Linked DNA regions of Nonomuraea sp. NBC_00507. The protein of the gene in region 1 interacts with the protein of each later gene in a pairwise test. Links are inferred from orthologs where the notes say so. Each region holds a gene or a part of one and is shown on either strand. Other genes may lie near its edges.

Region 1 (9,840 bases):
ACGACCTGACGTCGTCCCTGGTCAACGCCAACATCGACGGCGAGCGGCTCACCATGCAGGAGCTCGGGTCGTTCTTCATCCTGCTCGTCGTGGCCGGCAACGAGACCACGAGGAACGCCATCTCGTACGGCCTGCGCCTGCTCACCAAGAACCCCGACCAGCGCGCCCTCTGGCTGCAGGACCTCGACGGCCATGCCCCCGGGGCCGTGGAGGAGATCGTCCGCCTGGCCTCCCCGGTGAACTTCATGCGCCGCAAGGTCACCAGAGACTTCGAGATGAACGGCAACCTCTACCGCAAGGGCGAGAAGGCGGTGCTGTTCTACTGGGCCGCGAACCGGGACGAGTCCGTGTTCGCGAACCCGTACCGCTTCGACATCACCCGCACCCCCAACCCGCACGTCGGCTTCGGCGGCCCGGGCCCGCACTTCTGCCTCGGCTCGCACCTGGCCCGGCGGGAGATCACGGTGATGTTCCGCGAGCTGCTGCGCCGCGTCCCGCAGATCGAGGCGGGCAAGCCGGACCGGCTGCACTCCATGTTCATCAACGGCATCAAGCACATGGAGTGCACGTTTTAGCGTTTAGCCCTGCGTGGAGAGCCTGAGCTGGTTCATCACCGTGCGGATGTCGGGCAGGAGCTGCTTGCTGTCCGACGGGATCGACATGTAGACGATCGCCGGGACGCTGCCGCCGGTGTTGATCGCCATCGTGACGATCGTGGCCTTCTCGGTCTCCGACGTCAGCGAGTACGCGATCAGCCGGCCCGTCTGGTCGCCCACCTTGATCGGCTGCTGGGCGATCTTGCGGACCTTGTTGTCCGCAGGGAAGAAGCGCTTGCGGGCGGTCAGCACCACCTGCTTGATGACCGGCTCCAGGTTGTCCTGCTCGTAGTACGAGGCCAGCTTCGGCATGAGCGGGCCCGACATGAGCTGGGCGTACCGCTCGGGCGCGACCTCGACGTACTGGCGGGTGTCGAAACCGAACGTGCCCTTGACCGTGACGCGCTGGTCCAGCTGCCACTTGCCGCCGAGGCGCGGGACGGAGATCCCCGCGGCGGCGTCCGGCACCCTGCCGAGGACGGGGGAGGCCTTGCCGGGGTAGGCCGGCAGCTTGCCGATCGTCGTCGAGGACTTGGTGGCGCTCGGCTTCGGCGAGGCCGTGGGCTGGCCGGAGGCGACGGCGGAGGTCGGGTCCTCACCGGCCAGCGGGCCCGCGAGGAACGCCCACAACAGCGCGATGACCAGCGCGACCGCCACGGACCCGCCGAGGGCGTAGATCCAGACGGGCCTGCCCTCGCCCTCGTCGTCGTCCAGGACTTCCTGGTCGCCCATGGCCTGGTAGTTCTCGCCGAAGACGGTGTTCCAGAGCTCCTGCTGGCGCTCGGGCGGAGGGGTGCGGGAGCCGCTGATCTGGCCCGCCGTCACGAACCGGTGCTCCGGGTCCGAGGGGTCGCGGCTCAGGTTGGAGCCCGGGCGGGATGCCGGAGACTCGTTGCCGTCCTCGGTGGGGGGCGTGCCTATATGGGTGGAATCCATCGGGGTGGAGGGGACCGCGCGATCGTTGAGCTGGTTCCCGGAGTGCTGGGCGGGGTGGGGCTGGGGCGGTGGGCCGTGGGGTGCGGACAGCGCGTCGTGCGGCGGGGGTCCGGCCGGGGCGGCCTGGTCGTACGCCGCCGTGCGCGGGTCCGGCGCCTGGCTCGCATGGCCGCGCTCGCCCTGCGGCCAGGGGGCCGGGGCGGACAGGTTGGACCAGGCGCCGGGGGCCGGGGTCGGCGGCTGCGCCCACGCGGGCACCGGGTCCGGCACGGGAGGCTGCGCTCCCCCGGAGTTGAACCCGGCATCGGCACGCGAGCCGGCCGGGGCGGACGGTCCGGCGGCATGCTGTGGCGCGGCCTCGGGCCACGAGGTTGGCACGTCCTGGGGCTCCGCCCAGGACGCGGGTCCACCCTGCGGGGAGACGTTCGGCGACGATGACGATGGTCCGGGCTGCGGTGCGGCGTCGGGCCAGGAAGAGGACGGTCCGGGCTGCGGTGCGGCGTCGGGCCAGGACGTCGGCATGTCCTGGCGCGGCGGCTCCGGCCAGCCGGCGTCCTTACGCGGTGGCTCGGGCCAGCCCGCGTCCTGGCGGGGCGGCTCCGGCCAGGACGGGCCGGAGTCCTGGCGGGCGGCGTCGCGGCGCGGCTCGGGGCGTGACGGCTCGGGCCAGGATGCGTCCTGGCGCGGCGGCTCCGGCCAGGCGGGGTCCTGGTGCGCGGCCGGCCGCGGGGTCTCCGGCCACGACGTCGGCACGTCGGACGCGGGGGAGCCCGGCCACGGAGAGGGAGACGACTCAGGCCAGGATGGGGGCAGGTGAGGTCCGGAGTTATCCGTTGCCATTGCTGCCGGCCCTCCCGAAGTTGTGTCCGGATCAACCCTTATATCCGGATTTGACGTACCAGGCATGATCTCATGGGATTTTCCAGGAGATGCCGGTGGTTCCGCAGCGAAACGAGTGAAGCCATGAGGATCGGTGGGCGGATCCTGCAAGGGCAGGCCGTCCTCCGGTCGATCAGGCTTAGCTCGGTACACCACGGCGACAAGGGTATTCTTGAGGGACGAATGAGGTCACAACGGATACATCACCATCAGGTCTCGCTGGACCTGAAGGGTCCATTGTGCATGCGCACCTCGATCGAGAACCTGCATTCATCCGAAGAGGTGCGCTAGGCTTGACACATGCGTTCCGCGACCCTGCTTCTTAGCGGGCCGCGACGGCCCTGAGATCTCGCCGTCGCGGCTACCCCTCGTCGTGTGCACGGGGGGTTTTCTTATGGGTCCGAATCAAGCCAGAAGGACAGTAGCCGTGAGTGAGTACGACCCGCAGGCGCTGCAGGCCAAGTGGCTGCAGCGCTGGGAGGAGCAGGAGCCCTTCCGGGCGAGCGAAGAGCCCGCCGACCCCCGCGAGCGGCGCTACATGCTCGACATGTTCCCCTACCCGTCGGGTGACCTCCACATGGGCCACGGCGAGGTGTTCGCCATCGGCGACGTCGTCGCGCGCTACTGGATGCAAAAGGGCTACAACGTCCTGCACCCGATCGGCTGGGACTCCTTCGGCCTGCCCGCGGAGAACGCCGCGATCAAGCGCAACGCCCACCCGGCCGAGTGGACCTACGCCAACATCGAGACGCAGGCGCACTCGTTCAAGCGCTACGGGATCTCCTTCGACTGGTCGCGCCGCCTGCACACGAGCGACCCCGACTACTACCGCTGGAACCAGTGGCTGTTCAACCGCTTCTTCGAGCGTGGCCTGGCCTACCGCAAGGGCGGCCTGGTCAACTGGTGCCCCAACGACCAGACGGTGCTGGCCAACGAGCAGGTCGTGGCCGGAAAGTGCGAGCGCTGCGGCGCCGACGTCATCCGCCGCGAGCTGACGCAGTGGTACTTCAAGATCACTGACTACGCGCAGCGGCTGCTGGACGACATGGACCAGCTGACCGGCTGGCCGGAGCGGCTGCTGACCATGCAGCGCAACTGGATCGGCCGCTCCGAGGGCGCCGACGTGCTGTTCACGATCGAGGGCCGCGAGGAGCCGGTCCACGTCTACACGACGCGGCCCGACACGCTGTTCGGGGCCACGTTCTTCGTGGTCGCCGCGGACGCGGCGCTGGCCGACGAGATCGTCACCGACGAGTGGCGGGAAGCGTTCGAGGCCTACCGCACCGAGGTGGCCCGGCTGAGCGACATCGAGCGCCTGGCCACGGACAAGGAGAAGACCGGCGTCTTCCTGGGCCGCTACGCGATCAACCCGGTCAACGGCGAGCGCATCCCGGTCTGGGCGGCCGACTACGTGCTGTCCGACTACGGCCACGGCGCCATCATGGCCGTGCCCGCTCACGACCAGCGCGACCTGGACTTCGCGCTGAAGTTCGACCTGCCAGTGAAGGTGGTCGTGCACACCGGCCTGGCCGACCCGGGCGAGACCGGCGAGGCCACGCCCGGCGAGGGCACGCTGGTCAACTCCGGCCCGCTGGACGGGCTGGAGAAGGCCGAGGCCATCCGCAAGATCATCGAGGTCTTGGAGGCCGAGGGCAAGGGCACGGGCGCGATCAACTTCCGGCTGCGCGACTGGCTGCTGTCCCGGCAGCGTTACTGGGGCACGCCGATCCCGATCATTCACTGCCCCGACTGTGGCGAGGTCCCCGTCCCCGACGAGCAGCTGCCCGTCACGCTGCCCGACCTGCGCGGCGAGGCGCTGTCGCCCAAGGGCGTGTCCCCGCTGGCCAGTGCTACCGACTGGGTCAACGTCGAGTGCCCCAAGTGCGGCGGACGCGCCCAGCGCGACACCGACACGATGGACACGTTCGTCGACTCGTCCTGGTATTTCCTGCGTTACTGCTCGCCGGGCTACACCGACGGCCCGTTCGACGTCGAGCAGGTGCGCAAGTGGGGCCCGATCGACCAATATGTCGGCGGCATCGAGCACGCGGTGCTGCACCTGCTCTACTCCCGGTTCTTCACCAAGGTCCTGCACGACATGGGCATGCTGGACTTCAGCGAGCCCTTCCAACGCATGCTGAACCAGGGGCAGGTGATCAACGGCGGCAAGGCCATGTCGAAGTCCCTGGGCAATGGCGTGGACCTGGGCCAGCAGATCGACGACTTCGGCGTCGACGCCGTACGCCTGACCATGGTGTTCGCCGGGCCGCCCGAGGACGACATCGACTGGGCGGACGTCTCGCCGCTGGCCTCGCAGAAGTTCCTGGCCCGGGCCCTGCGCGTGATGTCGGAGGTGACCAGCGAGCCCGGCGTGGCAGTCGAGGGCGGCGACGTCGAGCTGCGCAAGGTCACCCACCGCACGATCGACGAGGTCACCCGGCAGATCGACTCCTACAAGTTCAACGTGGCAGTGGCGCGGATGATGGAGCTGACCTCGGCCGCGCGGCGGGCCATCGACGTGGGCCCCGGCCCCGCCGACCCCGCCGTCCGTGAGGCTGCGGAGACGCTGGCGATCATGCTGTCACTGGTGGCTCCCTATACCGCCGAGGAGGGCTGGGAGCGGCTGGGCCGCACCGGCCCCGTCGCCTTCGGCGGGTGGCCGAGCGCCGACCCCGTGCTGCTGGTGCAGGAGTCGGTCACCTGCGTGGTGCAGGTGGCGGGCAAGGTGCGTGACCGGCTGGAGGTGTCGCCGGACATCACCGAGCAGGAGCTGCGGGAGCTGGCCCTGGCCTCAGAGAAGGTGTCCGCCTACCTGACGGGCATGCCCCGCAAGGTGATCGTCCGGGCGCCCAAGCTGGTCAACATCGTCCCGTAGCGTCGTCCCGCCCGGAGAGCCCACGGCCCTGGGAGTCTCGGCTCTGGGAGTCCCGTCCGTGGGAGTCCCGTCCCTGAGATTCCAGGGCCGGGGATCCTCGTCAGAGGGTGCGCAGGGCCGGGAGCAGTTCCTTCTCCGCCCAGTCGAAGAAGGGCTGCTGCTGGTCGTGGCCGATCTGGACCAGCGCCACGTGCGTGTAGCCCGCGTCGGCGAACTTCTGGACCCCCTGGACGACCGCGTCCACGTCGTTGCCGCACGGCACGCTGTGGGCCACGTCCTCAGGGCGTACCGTGCCGGCCGCGGCGGCGAAGTTCACCGGCGCGGGCAGCTCGGCCATGACCTTCCAACCGGCCGCGGCCCAGCGCCACAGCTGGTGGGCGCGCCGTTCTGCGGCCTCGGGGTCGGTGTCGTAGGCGAGCGCGAGCTGGCCGTAGACCGGCTTGCCCTGGCCGCCCGCGGCGTTGAACTGCCGGACGACGTCCGGCATCGGCTCGTTGACGACCAGCAGGTCGCCGTACTCGGCGGCGATCTCCGCCGACTGGCCCCCCGAGGCGGCGATGCCGATCGGCACCCGCTCGTCCGGCAGGTCGTAGAGCTTGGCCGAGTCCACGTCGAAGAATTCGCCTTGGTAGGTCACGTAGCCGCCGCCGAACAGCTCCTTGATGATCTGGATGGCCTCGGCGAACATCCGGTGCCTGGTGTCCACGGGCGGCCACCCCTCGCCGATGACGTGCTCGTTCAGGTTCTCGCCCGCGCCGAGGCCCAGCGTGAACCTGCCGTGGCTCAGCACGCCCATCGTCGCGGCCTTCTGCGCCACCACGGCCGGGTGGTACCGCATGATGGGGCAGGTCACGTACGTCATGAGCGGCAGCCGCTCGGTGACCTGGGCCGCCGCGCCGAGCACCGACCAGCAGTAGGGGGAATGTCCCATCTCCTCGAGCCACGGGAAGTAGTGGTCGGAGATGACCGCGTAGTCGAAGCCGATCCGCTCGGCTGTCGCGGCGTAGTCCACGAGCTCGCGGGCCGGGGTCTGTTCGGACATCAAGGTGTAGCCGATTTGCACCATGCGTCCGGACTACCCGTGTTTGTCCGTATTAGCGGCGCCGGGCCGGAGATCATCGATGGCCGAGCTCCTCGAGCACCAGCCCCAGGCCGATGCCCAGAAGCCAGATGTCCTTGGAGATGCCGATGCCCTCTTGGGGCGGGCACGAGCAGGACCGTGCCGAGGACGATCTCGGCCCGCGACAGCAGCCGGGCGAAGGTCACCGGGTCCATGCGGCCGAGGAACGGGTACGTGCCTGCGGCCATCCCGTGCAGGCCGGCGGCGCCCTGATCGTCCACGCTCGTCTTGTCGAGTCCGGAGCTCAGGATGATGGCGGCGGCCAGACGGGGCGGCACACCCTGGACTTGACCGTTCCCTGGGCCTGGTGGGTCCGCCAGGAGGGGAATTCATGGGCTGGGCTTGGTGTCGGGCATTAATGTTCAGCTGTGACGAACGGCGCATACCTGAGATATCCACATCTGCACGGTGACCTGGTCACCTTCGTAGCTGACGACGACGTTTGGCTGGCTCCCCTCGCGGGGGGAAGGGCCTGGCGCTTCACCGCCGATCGGGTGCCGGTGTCGGATCCGCGGTTCTCGCCCGACGGCAGCCACATCGCGTGGACCGGCGGCAGGGAGGGTGCCCCGGAGGTGTTCGCGGCCGAGATCGACGGACCCGAGGGGGAGCGGCTGACCCACTGGGGCAGCGACACGACCCGGGTGCGCGGGTGGACCGAGGACGGAGCCGTGCTGGCGATCAGCTCGACGGGGCAGAGCCATCGCGTCAGGAACTGGGCCTACGCGGTGCCGCTCGACGGGGGACCGGGGACGCGGCTGCCGTACGGATGGGCCAGCGACGTCGCCGTCAGCGACGGGCGGGTCGCCACCGTGTCGGCGATGTGGCGCGAGCCGTCGCAGTGGAAGCGATACCGGGGCGGGACCGCGGGCAAGATCTGGGTGGACGCCGACGGGAGCGGGGAGTTCGCCCGGTTGTTCGCCGACAGCACGGCGCAATACTGGTCCGTCAGCTGGGTGGGGGACAGGATCGTCTTCCTGGCCGACCTCGACGGGACCGGGAACCTCTACTCCGCCCTGCCGGACGGCTCCGACCTGCGCAAGCACAGTTCCCACGAGGAGTTCTACGCCCGCCACGCCACCGCCGACGGACAGCGGGTGATCTACAGCCACGCCGGGGACCTGTGGTTGCTGGAGAGCCTGGACGCGGAGCCTCACCGGCTGGATGTCCGGCTCGGCGGGCCGAGGCCGGGACGGGCCAGGCGGCCGGCGCCCACGCGGGTCGGCTCCTACGCGCCCGACGCCACCGGGCGGGCCAGCGTGGTCGAGATCCGCGGCACCGCGCACTGGGTGCCCCACCGTGACGGCCCGGCGGGTGCGCTGCGTGTCCAGCCGGGCGTTCGCGTACGGCTGCCGCGCGTTCTCGACGGCGACGGGCGCGCCATCTGGGTGTCGGACGTCAGCGGCGAGGACGGGCTGGAGATCGGCACGCCCGGCGGCGAGATACGCACGCTGGCCACCGGGCAGCTCGGCCGGGTGCTGGAGCTGGAGGCCGCGCCCGACGGCAAACACGCGGCCGTCGCCACGCACGACGGGCGGTTGCTGGTCGTCGACCTCGAGTCCGGCGGCCTCCGGGAGCTCGACCGCACCACGCAGGGAGACCTCAGCGGACTGACGTTCTCGCCCGACTCGCGCTGGCTGGCCTGGGAGCATCCGCACCAGCGCCCGCTGTCGCAGATCAAGATGGGGCGGGTGGACGGCACGTCGGTGATCGACGTGACGCCGGTGCGGTTCGACGACTACGACCCGGTCTTCACCAAGGACGGCAAGTATCTGGCGTTCCTGTCAGCGCGGACGTTCGACCCCGTGTACGACTCCCACGTCTTCGACATGTCCTTCCTCTACGGGTGCCGGCCGTACATCGTGCCGCTGCAGGCCGGCACGCCGTCGCCATTCGACCCGTCGCTGCAGGGGCGGGGCTTCAACGGCGAGGACGACAAGCCGAACAAGGACGACAAGCAGGACGACGCGCCGCCGCGGACCGAGGTGGACCCTGAAGGGCTCGGCTCGCGCGTGGTGCCCGTGCCGGTGCCCGCCGGACGCTACGGCAACCTGCGCACCGCCAAGGACGCCCTGCTCTGGCTGCGATACCCGCTCACCGGGCAGCACGGGGACGAGCCGTCGCAGGAGATGGTGCTGGAGCGATACGACCTGAAGAAGCGGGCCAAGAGCGAGCTGGGCAAGGAAGTGCGCTCGTTCCAGGTCAGCGGCGACGGCACCAGGCTCGTCACCCATGGCAAGAACGGCCTGCAGACCCGCGCCGCCACCGAGGGCGACGAGGTCGTCACCGTCGACCTGGACCGGATCACCGTCCAGATCGACCCGGTCGCCGAGTGGCGGCAGGGCTTCCACGAGGCCGGTCGGCTCATGCGCGACCACTTCTGGCGTGCGGACATGGGCGGCGTCGACTGGCAGGGCGTGCTCGACCGGTACGCGCCGTTCGTCGAGCGCATCGGCGCCCACTCGGAGCTGATCGACCTGCTCTGGGAGGCACAGGGCGAGCTGGGCACCTCCCACGCCTACGCCGCCGCCCCCAACGGCGGCTCCGACCCGCGCCGCCGCCAAGGGCTACTCGGCGCCGACCTGACCAGGGACGCCGACGGCGTGTGGCGGGTCGAGCGCATCCTGCCCGGCGAGTCCTCCGACCACGCCGCCCGCTCGCCCCTGCTCGCCCCCGGCGTCGCCGTCCGTCCGGGCGACGCGATCGTCGCGGTGGGCGGGCGTCCGGTCGATCCCGTACGCGGGCCGCTCGCCCTCCTGGCCGGCACCGCGAACCAGCCCATCGAGCTCACCGTCCGGCCCGCCTCCGGCGGCGACCCGCGCCGCGTCGTGGTCAGCCCGATCGCGGACGAGACGCCGCTGCGTTACCACGACTGGGTGGAGGGCCGGCGGACGCTGGTGCGGGAGGCGTCGGACGGGCGGCTCGGGTATCTGCACGTGCCGGACATGGTGGGGACGGGGTGGGCCCAGTTCCATCGCGACCTGCGTACCGAGATGGCCTTCGACGGGCTGATCGTGGACGTGCGGCACAACGGCGGTGGGCACCTGTCGGAACTGATCCTGGAGAAGCTGTCCCGCAAGGTCACCGGGTGGGCGCGGGCGCGCGGGTACGAACCCCGGCGGTATCCGATGGACTCCCCGCGGGGACCGATCGTGACGATCACAGACGAATTCGCGGGCTCGGACGGGGACATCGTGAGCGCGGGGATCAAGAACCGCGGCATCGGGTCGCTGGTGGGGACGCGGACGTGGGGCGGGGTGATCGGGATCGACTCCCGGTACAACCTGGTCGACGGGACCCGGGTCACCCAGCCCCGGTACTCGTTCTGGCTCGACGGGCCTGGATGGGGCGTGGAGAACTATGGGGTTGATCCGGACATCGAGGTGGTGATCACGCCGCAGGATCGGGCGGCGGGGCGGGATCCGCAGCTGGACAAG
Region 2 (9,676 bases), 1.3 Mb from region 1 along the record:
TGAACGACGGGCAGGAGACCTCGACGACCGTGGCGCCGAGCGACTCCAGCAGCTTGACGACCTCGTGGTAGCGGGCCAGCACGCCGGCCTGGTAGCCCTCGCCGGAGAACTCCTTGACGACGCCGATCCGCATGCCGGCGATGTCGGGGTTCTTCGCGGCCTCGACCACGCTGGGGACCGGGGCGTCGATGGAGGTGGAGTCCATCGGGTCGTGTCCGGAGAATGCCTCGTGCAGCAGGGCCGCGTCGAGCACGTTGCGGGCGAACGGGCCGGGCGTGTCGAGCGAGCTCGCGAACGCGATGATCCCGTAACGGGACGAGCCGCCATATGTCGGCTTCATGCCCACGATGCCGGTCACGGCCGCGGGCTGCCGGATCGAGCCGCCCGTGTCGGTGCCGGTGGACAGCGGGGCCTCATACGCGGCCACAGCGGCGCTGGAGCCGCCGGACGAGCCGCCCGGCACCTTCGTCAGGTCCCACGGGTTGTGCGTCGGGTGGTAGGCGGAGTTTTCCGTCGAGGAGCCCATGGCGAACTCGTCGAGGTTCGTCTTGCCCAGGAAGACCAGCCCGGCCTCGCGCAGCCGCTTGGTGACGGTCGCGTCGTAAGGTGGCCGCCAGCCCTCGAGGATCTTGGACGCGGCCGTCGTGGGCATGTCGTGCGTGGAGAAGATGTCCTTGTGCGCGATCGGCACCCCGGCCAGCGGACCGAGCTTCTCGCCCGCCTTGAGCCTGGCGTCCACGGCCCGCGCCTGCTCCAGCGTGACCTCGCGATCGATGTGCAGGAACGCCCTGATCTTGGGCTCCACCTCGGCCATGCGGTCCAGGTGAGCCTCGGCCACCTCAGCGGCGGAAACCTCGCCTGCGGCGATCATCGCCCCCAGCTCGGCGGCGGTCTTACGGATCAGACTCATGCCTCCTCCCCGAGGATGCGCGGCACCTGGAAGCGGTCACCCTCGACGGCGGGCGCGCCGGCGAGCGCCTGCTCGGGGGTCAGCGACTGTCGCACCTCGTCGGCACGGAAGACATTGGTCAGCGGAAGCGCGTGCGACGACGGCGGCACGTCCTCGGCGGCGACCTCGGAGACCTTCGCGACCGCCTCGATGATGGCATCGAGCTGGGTGGCGTAGTGTTCGAGCTCGTCGTCGGTGAGCGCCAGCCTGGACAACCGGGCCAGGTGTGCGACCTCGTCGCGGGTTATGGCGGACATGAGTCGTTTAACCCGTTTCGTGGATGGAGTCTTTGGACACTGCCATCCTAGGGGGCTTGACGCAGCGCCCCTGAACCATTAACCGGCCCGCAACACGCCGAACGATCCCGGCCGCCCGCTCGTTGCCCCTTCAGGAGGCGGGGGCCATGGAGCGTAACGGGTGCGGCGCGGGATGCCTGATTGTCCTGGCGGCCCTGACCACGCCGCTGGTCCTGCTGGCCGGTGTGCTGCTGGCCGTCGTCACCGTGGACGCCGCCCAGCTGGAGTTCCGAGCCGCGCGGCAGCAGGGCACGATGGGGCACTTCACCGCGCGTGAGCTGGACTGCTCGGGCCGCGGCCCGTGCAACTGGAACGGCGTCTACGTCTCAGACGACGGCTCGCTGACCAAGCCGGACGCCTGGATCTTCGGATACGGGCCGGATGAGCTGGCCGCGGGCGACCGGGTGGCGGCGCTCGACGCCGGGCACGACGTCAAGGTCTTCCGTCCGGGTCACTACGACCTGCCCGGCGTGCTGCTGCTGGCGGGCTTCTCGCTGGCGACCCTGCTCCTGCCGGTGTACCTGTTCCGGCGCGCGCTCTGGAAGCGCCCGCCCAAGTGGACGCCGGAGCGGCCGATGTGGAAAGGCCATCGACTCTAGTCAGGCGGAGCGGCTGACCTCGGGCCGGTAACCGAACTCGACCTGGGCGGCCGCAGCCTCGGAGCGCTCGCGGAGCCAGACCGTGGCATCGGCGGCGGGCATGGGCTTGCAGAAAAGCCAGCCCTGCCCCACGTCGCAGCCCATCTCGGCCAGCCGCACGGCCACCTCGTCCGACTCGACGCCCTCGGCCACCGAACGCAGCCCGAGCGAGCGCACCAGGTCCACGATCGAGCGCACGATCCGCTCGTCGTCCTCGGAGCCGGCCATCCTGCGCACGAACGAGGCGTCGATCTTCACCTCGGACACCGCCAGCCGCTGCAGCCTGATCAGCGAGGAGTAACCGGTGCCGAAGTCGTCCAGGGCCAGCGGCACGCCCAGCGTGGCCAGCGCCTTGATGGTCTCCTGCGTATAGGCCTGGTCGCCGGTCAGAATGCGCTCGGTCACCTCCAGCTGGATGGCCGACGGCGGCAGCCCGTACTTGGCCAGCCCCACCTCCAGTTGCTCGGGCAGGGCCGAGTCGAGCAGGTCGCGGGCGGAGATGTTGACCGAGATCTGCACCCTGAGCCCGGTGTGCCACCAGAAAGCGGCCTGCTCGAGAGCCTCTTCGATCACGTACGCGGTCAGCTGCCGCATCAGGTAGGACTGCTCGGCCAAAGGAACGTATTCGGAGGGCGCGATCGCCCCGTGCACCGGGTGCCGCCAGCGCAGCAGGGCCTCCACCCCGTGGACGGCGCCGCTGCCGAGGCTCACCTTGGGCTGGTAGTGCAGCCGGAGCTCCCGATTGTCGATGGCGCGGCGAAGATCACCGAGTAAGGTGAGCCGCTCGGGCGAGTTGCGGTCCTTGTCCGGCTGGTAGAGCTCGACGCCGGTGCGTCCCTCCTTGGCCAGGTACATCGCCACGTCGGCCCGCTGCAGCAGCAGCTCGAAATCGGGCGCGTGATCGGGATAGAGCGCGATCCCGACCGAGGCGTCCACATCGAAGGTCATGCCCTCCAGCCGCACCGGCTCGGTCAGCGCCGCGCGCAACCTGGCCGCCACCTCCCTGGCCGCGTGGGCGTCCCTGATCGAGGGCAGCAGCACGGCGAACTCGTCGCCGCCCAGCCGGGCCACGACGTCCTTGGGGCGTACGGAATGGGTGAGCCGGTGCGCGACCATCTGCAGCAGCCGGTCGCCCACCGGGTGGCCCATCGTGTCGTTGACCTCCTTGAACCGGTCGAGGTCGAGCAGGAACAGACCGACCCGCTCGTCCTGACGGGCCTCGGCGAGCGCCTCCTCGGTGCTCACGATGAGCATCTTGCGATTGGGCAGGCCGGTCAGCTCGTCGTGCAGGGCCTGGTGGTCGCGGCGCATGGACAGCGTGGCGGTGAAGTAGACGGCGGCCAGGGGGGCGACGAAGAGCGGCACGAGGCCGGGCGAATGGTTCATGACCACGACGACCAGGGGCGCCAGGCCGAGCAGCGCGGCGTAGACGAGGCTCTGCGGCCCCACGGTGACCTTCAGCACCCGCACGATCGAGCGCCGTTCGTGCAGCGCGACCGCCCCGCTGACCAGCGTCGCCCTGGAGGCGAAATAGGCCACCCCGGCCAGCGCGATCGCCGGCAGGTGGCCGCCGCTCGGCTCCCACGGCGCGGCCGGGCTCGGCGCGATCCCGAACGCCCCCAGCACCACGGCCGCCGCGGTGAGCGCCAATGTCGACTGAGCGATGTTGAACATGACCCGATGCCACGACTTGCGGGTCACCACCCCGTTGATGGCGACGGCGACAGCCTGCATCAACACCGCGACCGGCAGGCCGAAGTGCAGCAGCACGGCGAAGGTGAACATGGTGGACGGGTAAGTGCCGCCCACCAGGCTGGCGGACGACACCATCACGGGCCTGAGCTCGCCCAGGATCACGAGCACCGCCAGCACCCAGAACAGTGCCGTGCGGGCCAGCTCCACGAGCGCCACCCAGTCCAGCCTGATCATCGCCACGACGAGGGCGGTGAAGCCGACCACGGTGACGCCTGCGAGGAACGCCCAGAGCGGCGTGCCGACGCGTGGTCCGGTGTCGCGAGTGTCGGTTGGGTCAGTCATCGGTAACAGAACCCCCATTAGGTCACTATGGGAGGGTACGACCTTCACCCCACTTCGCGAAACCAAGCGCGTACGGTCCGTAATTCTCCTTTCCGACATATACCCAAAAACCACCCTGCGTAGCAAACGCGAAGCCATGCGTATGTACGCCCGCGCCACAACACCCTGACTCCGGGTCCCACACCTCGCGACCGCGGCGGCCGACCCCAGCCGGGCCTACCGCCGCTAAGCCTCCTCAGGCTTGACCACCCGGCCGCCCCAGCCGGGCCTGTCGCCGTTAAGCCTCTTCGGGCTTGACCGCCACCTGCGCCGCCGCCTCCGGCCCGTCCTTCAGCAGGACCTCGAACCCGGCCCCGTCGAGGATCGGCACCCCCAGGCTCACCGCCTTGTCGTACTTCGACCCCGCGTTCTCCCCCGCCACCAGGAACGACGTCTTCTTCGACACCGACGAGGCGACCTTCCCGCCCCGGCCCGCCAGCGCTTCGGAAGCCGAGTCCCGGGTGTAACCCTCCAGGGTCCCCGTGACGACGAACGTCAGCCCGCCGAGGGTCTGCGGCCCCTTCTCCGGCGCCGGCTCGTCCTCCATCCGCACTCCGGCCGCCCGCCACCGTTCGATGATCTCCCGATGCCAGTCGACCGCGAACCATTCCTTGATCGTCGTGGCCATCCGCGGCCCGACGTCTTCGACCGCCGCCAGCTCCTCCTCCGAGGCGTTCATGACGGCCTCGATCGACCGCATGGCGTCGGCGAGCTTGCGCGCGGTGGGCGGCCCGACGTGCCGGATGGACAAGGCGACCAGCACCCGCCACAGCGGCACCTGCTTGGCCTCCTCCAGCTCCGACAGGATCAGCCGAGCGTTCTGGCTGGGCTCGCCGTTGATGTTGGAGAAGAACGAGACGATCTTCTGCTCACCCGTCTTGGGGTCGATCTTGGGCAGGCCGGTGTCCTGGTCGCGGACGACCGACTTGATCGGGATGAGCTGCTCGATCTTCAGGTCGAACAGGTCGGCTTCGGTGCGCACCACGGGCTCCTGCGGCGGCAGCGGCTGCGTGAGGGCGGTCGCCGCGACGTAGCCGAGCCCGTCGATGTCGAGCGCGTAGCGCCCCGCCGCGAAGTAGATGCGCTCGCGGATCTGCCCAGGGCAGCTGCGGGCGTTGGGGCAGCGCAGGTCGGCGTCGCCCTCCTTCTCGTATGCCAGCTGCGTCCCGCACTCCGGGCAGTGCGTCGGCATGACGAACTCGCGCTCGGACCCGTCACGCAGCGCCGCGACCGGACCGACGATCTCGGGGATGACGTCGCCCGCCTTGCGGAGCACCACGGTGTCGCCGATGAGCACGCCCTTCTTGACCACGATGGCCGCGTTGTGCAACGTGGCCCGCTCGACGGTCGAGCCGGACACGACGACCGGCTCCATCACCGCGTACGGCGTGACCCGCCCGGTCCTGCCCACCCCCACCTGGATGTCGAGCAGCTTGGTGTTGACCTCCTCCGGCGGGTATTTGTAGGCGATCGCCCACCGCGGCGCCCGCGAGGTAGATCCCAGCTCGCGCTGCGTGCGGAAGGAGTCGATCTTGACCACGACCCCGTCGATCTCGTATGCGGGATCGTGGCGGTGCTCGCGGTAGTGCTCGATGTAGCCGTTGACCCCGTCGAAGTCCGGCACCACCTTGTAGAGATCGCTCACCGGCAGCCCGAACTCGCGCAGCCGGTCGTAGACGTCCGACTGCGCCCGCGGCTCCTTCGCGCCCTCCCAGACGCCGATGCCGTGCACCAGCATCCGCAGCGGCCGCTGGGCCGTGATGCGCGGGTCCTTCTGCCGCAGCGTGCCCGCCGCCGAGTTGCGCGGGTTGGCGAACGGCGCCTTGCCCTGCTCCACGAGCTGCTCGTTGAGCTTTTTGAAGTCCTCGACCGGGATGTAGACCTCGCCGCGCACCTCGACCAGGCTCGGCACGTCGTCACCCTTGAGCCGGTGCGGGATCCCCTTGATCGTGCGGACGTTGGCCGTGACGTCGTCGCCGGTGCGCCCGTCGCCCCGGGTGGCGGCGCGCTCCAGCCTGCCGTCCCGGTAGACCAGCGCGATCGCCAGTCCGTCGATCTTCAGCTCGCACAGGTAAGGCCCGGGGTCGCCTTCGGCCAGCCGCTCGGCGCGCGTCGCCCATCCCGCCATGTCCTCGGCGTTGAAGGCGTTGTCCAGGCTCTCCATCCTGGCCAGGTGCTCGACCTTGGCGAAGTCGCCCGCGACCGGCGCGCCGACCTTCTGCGTCGGCGAGTCCGGCGTCTGCAGCGACGGATGGGCCTCCTCCAGCGCGAGCAGCTCCTTGAACCACTCGTCGAACTGGGCGTCGCTGACCGTGGGCTGGTCGAGCACGTAGTAACGCCAGCGGGCGTCCTCGACCAGCTCGCTCAGCTCGGCATGCCGCTTGAGCGCGGCCACAGGCACGCCCCCGACGCTCGACTCGCTGGTCACGGCACCCTCTCCTCTCGTCCGACGGCTTGAGCAAACGCTACCGCCGAGCACCGACAACGCGAATGGCCCGGGCATCCAAGAGGGCCCAGCGCGTATCCGCGCTCAGCCCTCTTGCCTGCCACCCGTAGGATCCTCCTTGAGCACCTGGGCGGCCTTCCTGCACGCCGCCAGCGCCGCCTTGGCGTAGGCGGGGGACGCCCCGGCCAGCCCGCACGCCGGGGTCAGCACGACCTGCCCGGCCAGCTTGTCCGGCGGGAACCCGAGCCGCCGCCACAGCTCCACCGCCGGCTTGGCGATCACTCCCACATCCGGCAGCCGCACGTCCCTGCCCGGCACGACGCCGAGCAACAACATCGCCCCGGCCTCGACGAGCTCCCCCAGCGTCTCCTGGTCCCGCCGCCGCAGCAGCGAGGCGTCCACGGAAACCCCGCGAACCCCGCCCCGCCGCAGCATGTCGAACGGCACGGAGCGGGCACAGCAGTGCACGACCGGATCGTCGAACAGCCGCAGCGACTCTTCGACCCGCCATTCCTCCACGGCGGCGAGCCGGCCGAACCCGGAGGCGGTCGGCACGGTCCCGGCCAGCACCCCAGGCAGCCCCGGCTCGTCGAGCTGCAGCACGATCTCCGTCACCCCGGGCAGCCGCCGCCGCACCTCGGCGCAGTGGTCCGCGACTCCCTGGGCGAGCGAGGCGGTCAGGTCGCGTACGGCCCCGGCGTCGGAGAGCACCTTGTCCCCGTGCCTGAGCTCGATCGTCCCGGCCAGCGTCCACGGCCCGCAGACCTGGAGCTTCAACGGCCCGGCGTAGTCGTGCCCGATCTCCTCCAGCGCGTCCAGGTCCCGCCGCAGATGATCGACGGCCCGCTGATGATCACGCCCGGGCCGGTCGGTCAGCCGCCACCCGGACGGCTGCACCTCGACGGGCAGTTCGATCAGCAGCGCGGCCGTCCTGCCGACCATGTCGGCGCCGACACCCCTGGCCGGCAGCTCGGGCAGGTACGGCAGCCCCGGCACCTCACCGAACACGACCCGGACCGCTTCAAGATGATCATCTCCAGGATGCGAGCCGACCCCGGTGGCTTCCCACGTAGACATGGGTACAAGCGTAGGCTCTGGCGAATGGAGCTCACCAAGTACGGTCACGCGTGCGTACGCCTGGAAAAGGACGGCAAGGTCCTCGTCATCGACCCGGGGGCGTTCACCGAGGACCCGGTGCTCGACGGCGCCGACGCGGTCCTGATCACCCACCAGCACTTCGACCACGTCGATCCTGGCAAGCTCGCGACCGTCCCGCCGGGCGTGGAGATCTGGACGTGCGAGGGCGTCGCCGGCGAATTGTCCGACGTGCCGGTCAAGGTGAACGTGGTCCGGCACGGCGACGGCTTCGAGGCGGCCGGTTTCGGGGTGAAGGTGTTCGGCGAGTGGCATGCAAAGAATCACCCCGATTGGCCGATCGTCCAAAATGTCGGCTTCCTGGTGGACGACGAGGTCTTCTACCCAGGTGACGCGCTCACCGTCCCCGAGGCGGAGGTGCCCACGCTGCTGGTGCCCACCAACGCGCCGTGGCTGAAGATGGCGGAGATGGTGGAGTATCTGCGGACGGTACGCCCCGCGCGGGCGTACTCCACCCACGACGGCCTGCTCAACGACAACGGCCTCGGCCTCGTGGACAACTGGCTGAGGGTGGAATCCGACAAGCTCGGCGCCGACATCCGCCGTCTCCAGATCGGCGAGTCGGTCACCCTGGGCTGACGTCAGGTCAGGCCGGCGTCCACCGTTCGGCCGGCGGCGTCACGACCTCGGACGCGACGAGCGCTACGAGGCCGGGACGACGCCCTCGGACGCGAGCGCTACGAGGCGCCCGCGATGGTGGCGGACCCCACGACGGTGTCCCCGCGGTAGAGGACGGCCGCCTGGCCCGCCGCGACGCCCGTGGCCGGGCGGTCGAGCTCGATGCGCAACCCGCCGTCGATCTCCTCGAAGCGGCACCCGTAGACCTCACCGTGTGCCCGCAGTTGCACGGCGAGCTCGCCGGAGACCTCGGACGGCCCGTTCCAGACCGGCGGGCCGCAGGTGATCGACGTGACCTCCAGCGCCGAACGCGGCCCGACCGTGACCGTGTTGGACACCGGCTCGATCGACAGCACATAGCGCGGCCTGCCGTCCGTGGCCGGGCGGTCGATGTGCAGGCCCTTGCGCTGGCCGATCGTGTAGCCGTGCGCGCCCTGGTGGCTGCCGACCACCGCGCCGCTCTCGTCCACGATGGGCCCTTCCGCCGACCCGAGCCGCTTGGACAGGAAGCCCCGTGTGTCGCCGTCGGCGATGAAGCAGATGTCGTGGCTGTCGGGCTTGTCGGCGACGGTCAGGCCACGCCTGGCGGCCTCCGCGCGCACCTCCGCCTTGGTCGAGTCACCCAGCGGGAAGATCGCGTGGCCGAGCTGCTCGCGGGTGAGCACGCCCAGCACGTAGGACTGGTCCTTGCCCTCGTCAGCGCTCCTGGACAGGACCCCGTCGATCAGCCTGGCGTGATGACCGGTGGCGACCGCGTCGAAGCCCAGGGCCAGCGCCCGGTCGAGCACGGCCGCGAACTTGATCTTCTCGTTGCAGCGCAGGCACGGGTTGGGCGTGCGGCCCGCCGCGTATTCGGCCACGAAATCCTCGACCACGTCACGCTGGAAACGCTCGGCCATATCCCAGATGTAGAACGGGATGCCGATCACGTCGGCGGCGCGGCGCGCGTCCCGCGAGTCCTCGATCGTGCAGCACCCCCGGGCGCCCGTGCGGTGAGATTGGGGGTTGGCGGACAGGGCAAGGTGGACACCAGTGACATCGTGGCCCGCCTCGGCGATCCGAGCGGCGGCCACGGCGGAGTCGACGCCGCCCGACATGGCGGCAAGCACACGCAATCCCATGACCTTTCCAGCCTACTGTCCGGCGGGGAGTGCGCGACCATGACGGGGATCTGGGAGTATTCAGCCCATGCGACTGTTCGGGCGCAAGGACGCAGACGACGAGGACGACGAGCCGCGCGGAGACGGGATCGCCGAGTTCTGGACGTGGTGGCAGGAGACCAGGCCGCGGCTCGACTCGCTCGTGGCCGCGGGCGACACCGGAGGGCTGGAGGACCTGCTCGCCTCCGCCGTCGCCGCGCTGCATCCCGACCTGGTCTGGGAGGTGGCGCCCGGCAGGAACGCCATGCACACCCTGGTGGTGACCTCGGCGGGCGACGCCGAGCTGCGCCCACTCGCACACCGCTGGGCCAAGGGCGCGCCGGAGGCCGACCTGCTCT

Evidence for each region.
Region 2: the proteins of leuS (region 1) and ligA interact in binary tests that used the Escherichia coli proteins (3 or more experiments, as listed by UniProt). The link is inferred for Nonomuraea sp. NBC_00507 from one-to-one orthologs.

What each region holds. Positions count from the first base shown.
Region 1 is NZ_CP107853.1:5,496,842-5,506,681, forward strand. Bases 2,462-5,545 are described here. They hold leuS (leucine--tRNA ligase), read left to right. Parts: upstream 2,462-2,805; coding sequence 2,806-5,286; downstream 5,287-5,545. Other genes in these bases: OHA25_RS26820 (TIGR03557 family F420-dependent LLM class oxidoreductase), read right to left, coding at 5,387-5,545. In the rest of the region: OHA25_RS26805 (cytochrome P450), read left to right, coding at 1-575; OHA25_RS26810 (hypothetical protein), read right to left, coding at 579-2,285; more of OHA25_RS26820, read right to left, coding at 5,546-6,352; OHA25_RS26830 (S41 family peptidase), read left to right, coding at 6,775-9,840.
Region 2 is NZ_CP107853.1:4,192,576-4,202,251, reverse strand. The notes cover bases 3,793-6,712. They hold ligA (NAD-dependent DNA ligase LigA), read right to left. Parts: upstream 6,388-6,712; coding sequence 4,198-6,387; downstream 3,793-4,197. Other genes in these bases: OHA25_RS20865 (methionine synthase), read right to left, coding at 6,490-6,712; OHA25_RS20875 (putative bifunctional diguanylate cyclase/phosphodiesterase), read right to left, coding at 3,793-3,920. Outside these bases: Asp-tRNA(Asn)/Glu-tRNA(Gln) amidotransferase subunit GatA, read right to left, coding at 1-910; Asp-tRNA(Asn)/Glu-tRNA(Gln) amidotransferase subunit GatC, read right to left, coding at 907-1,206; OHA25_RS20880 (hypothetical protein), read left to right, coding at 1,353-1,844; more of OHA25_RS20875, read right to left, coding at 1,845-3,792; more of OHA25_RS20865, read right to left, coding at 6,713-7,482; OHA25_RS20860 (MBL fold metallo-hydrolase), read left to right, coding at 7,507-8,139; tRNA 2-thiouridine(34) synthase MnmA, read right to left, coding at 8,238-9,299; OHA25_RS20850 (DUF695 domain-containing protein), read left to right, coding at 9,367-9,676. UniProt on the Escherichia coli protein: DNA ligase that catalyzes the formation of phosphodiester linkages between 5'-phosphoryl and 3'-hydroxyl groups in double-stranded DNA using NAD as a coenzyme and as the energy source for the reaction.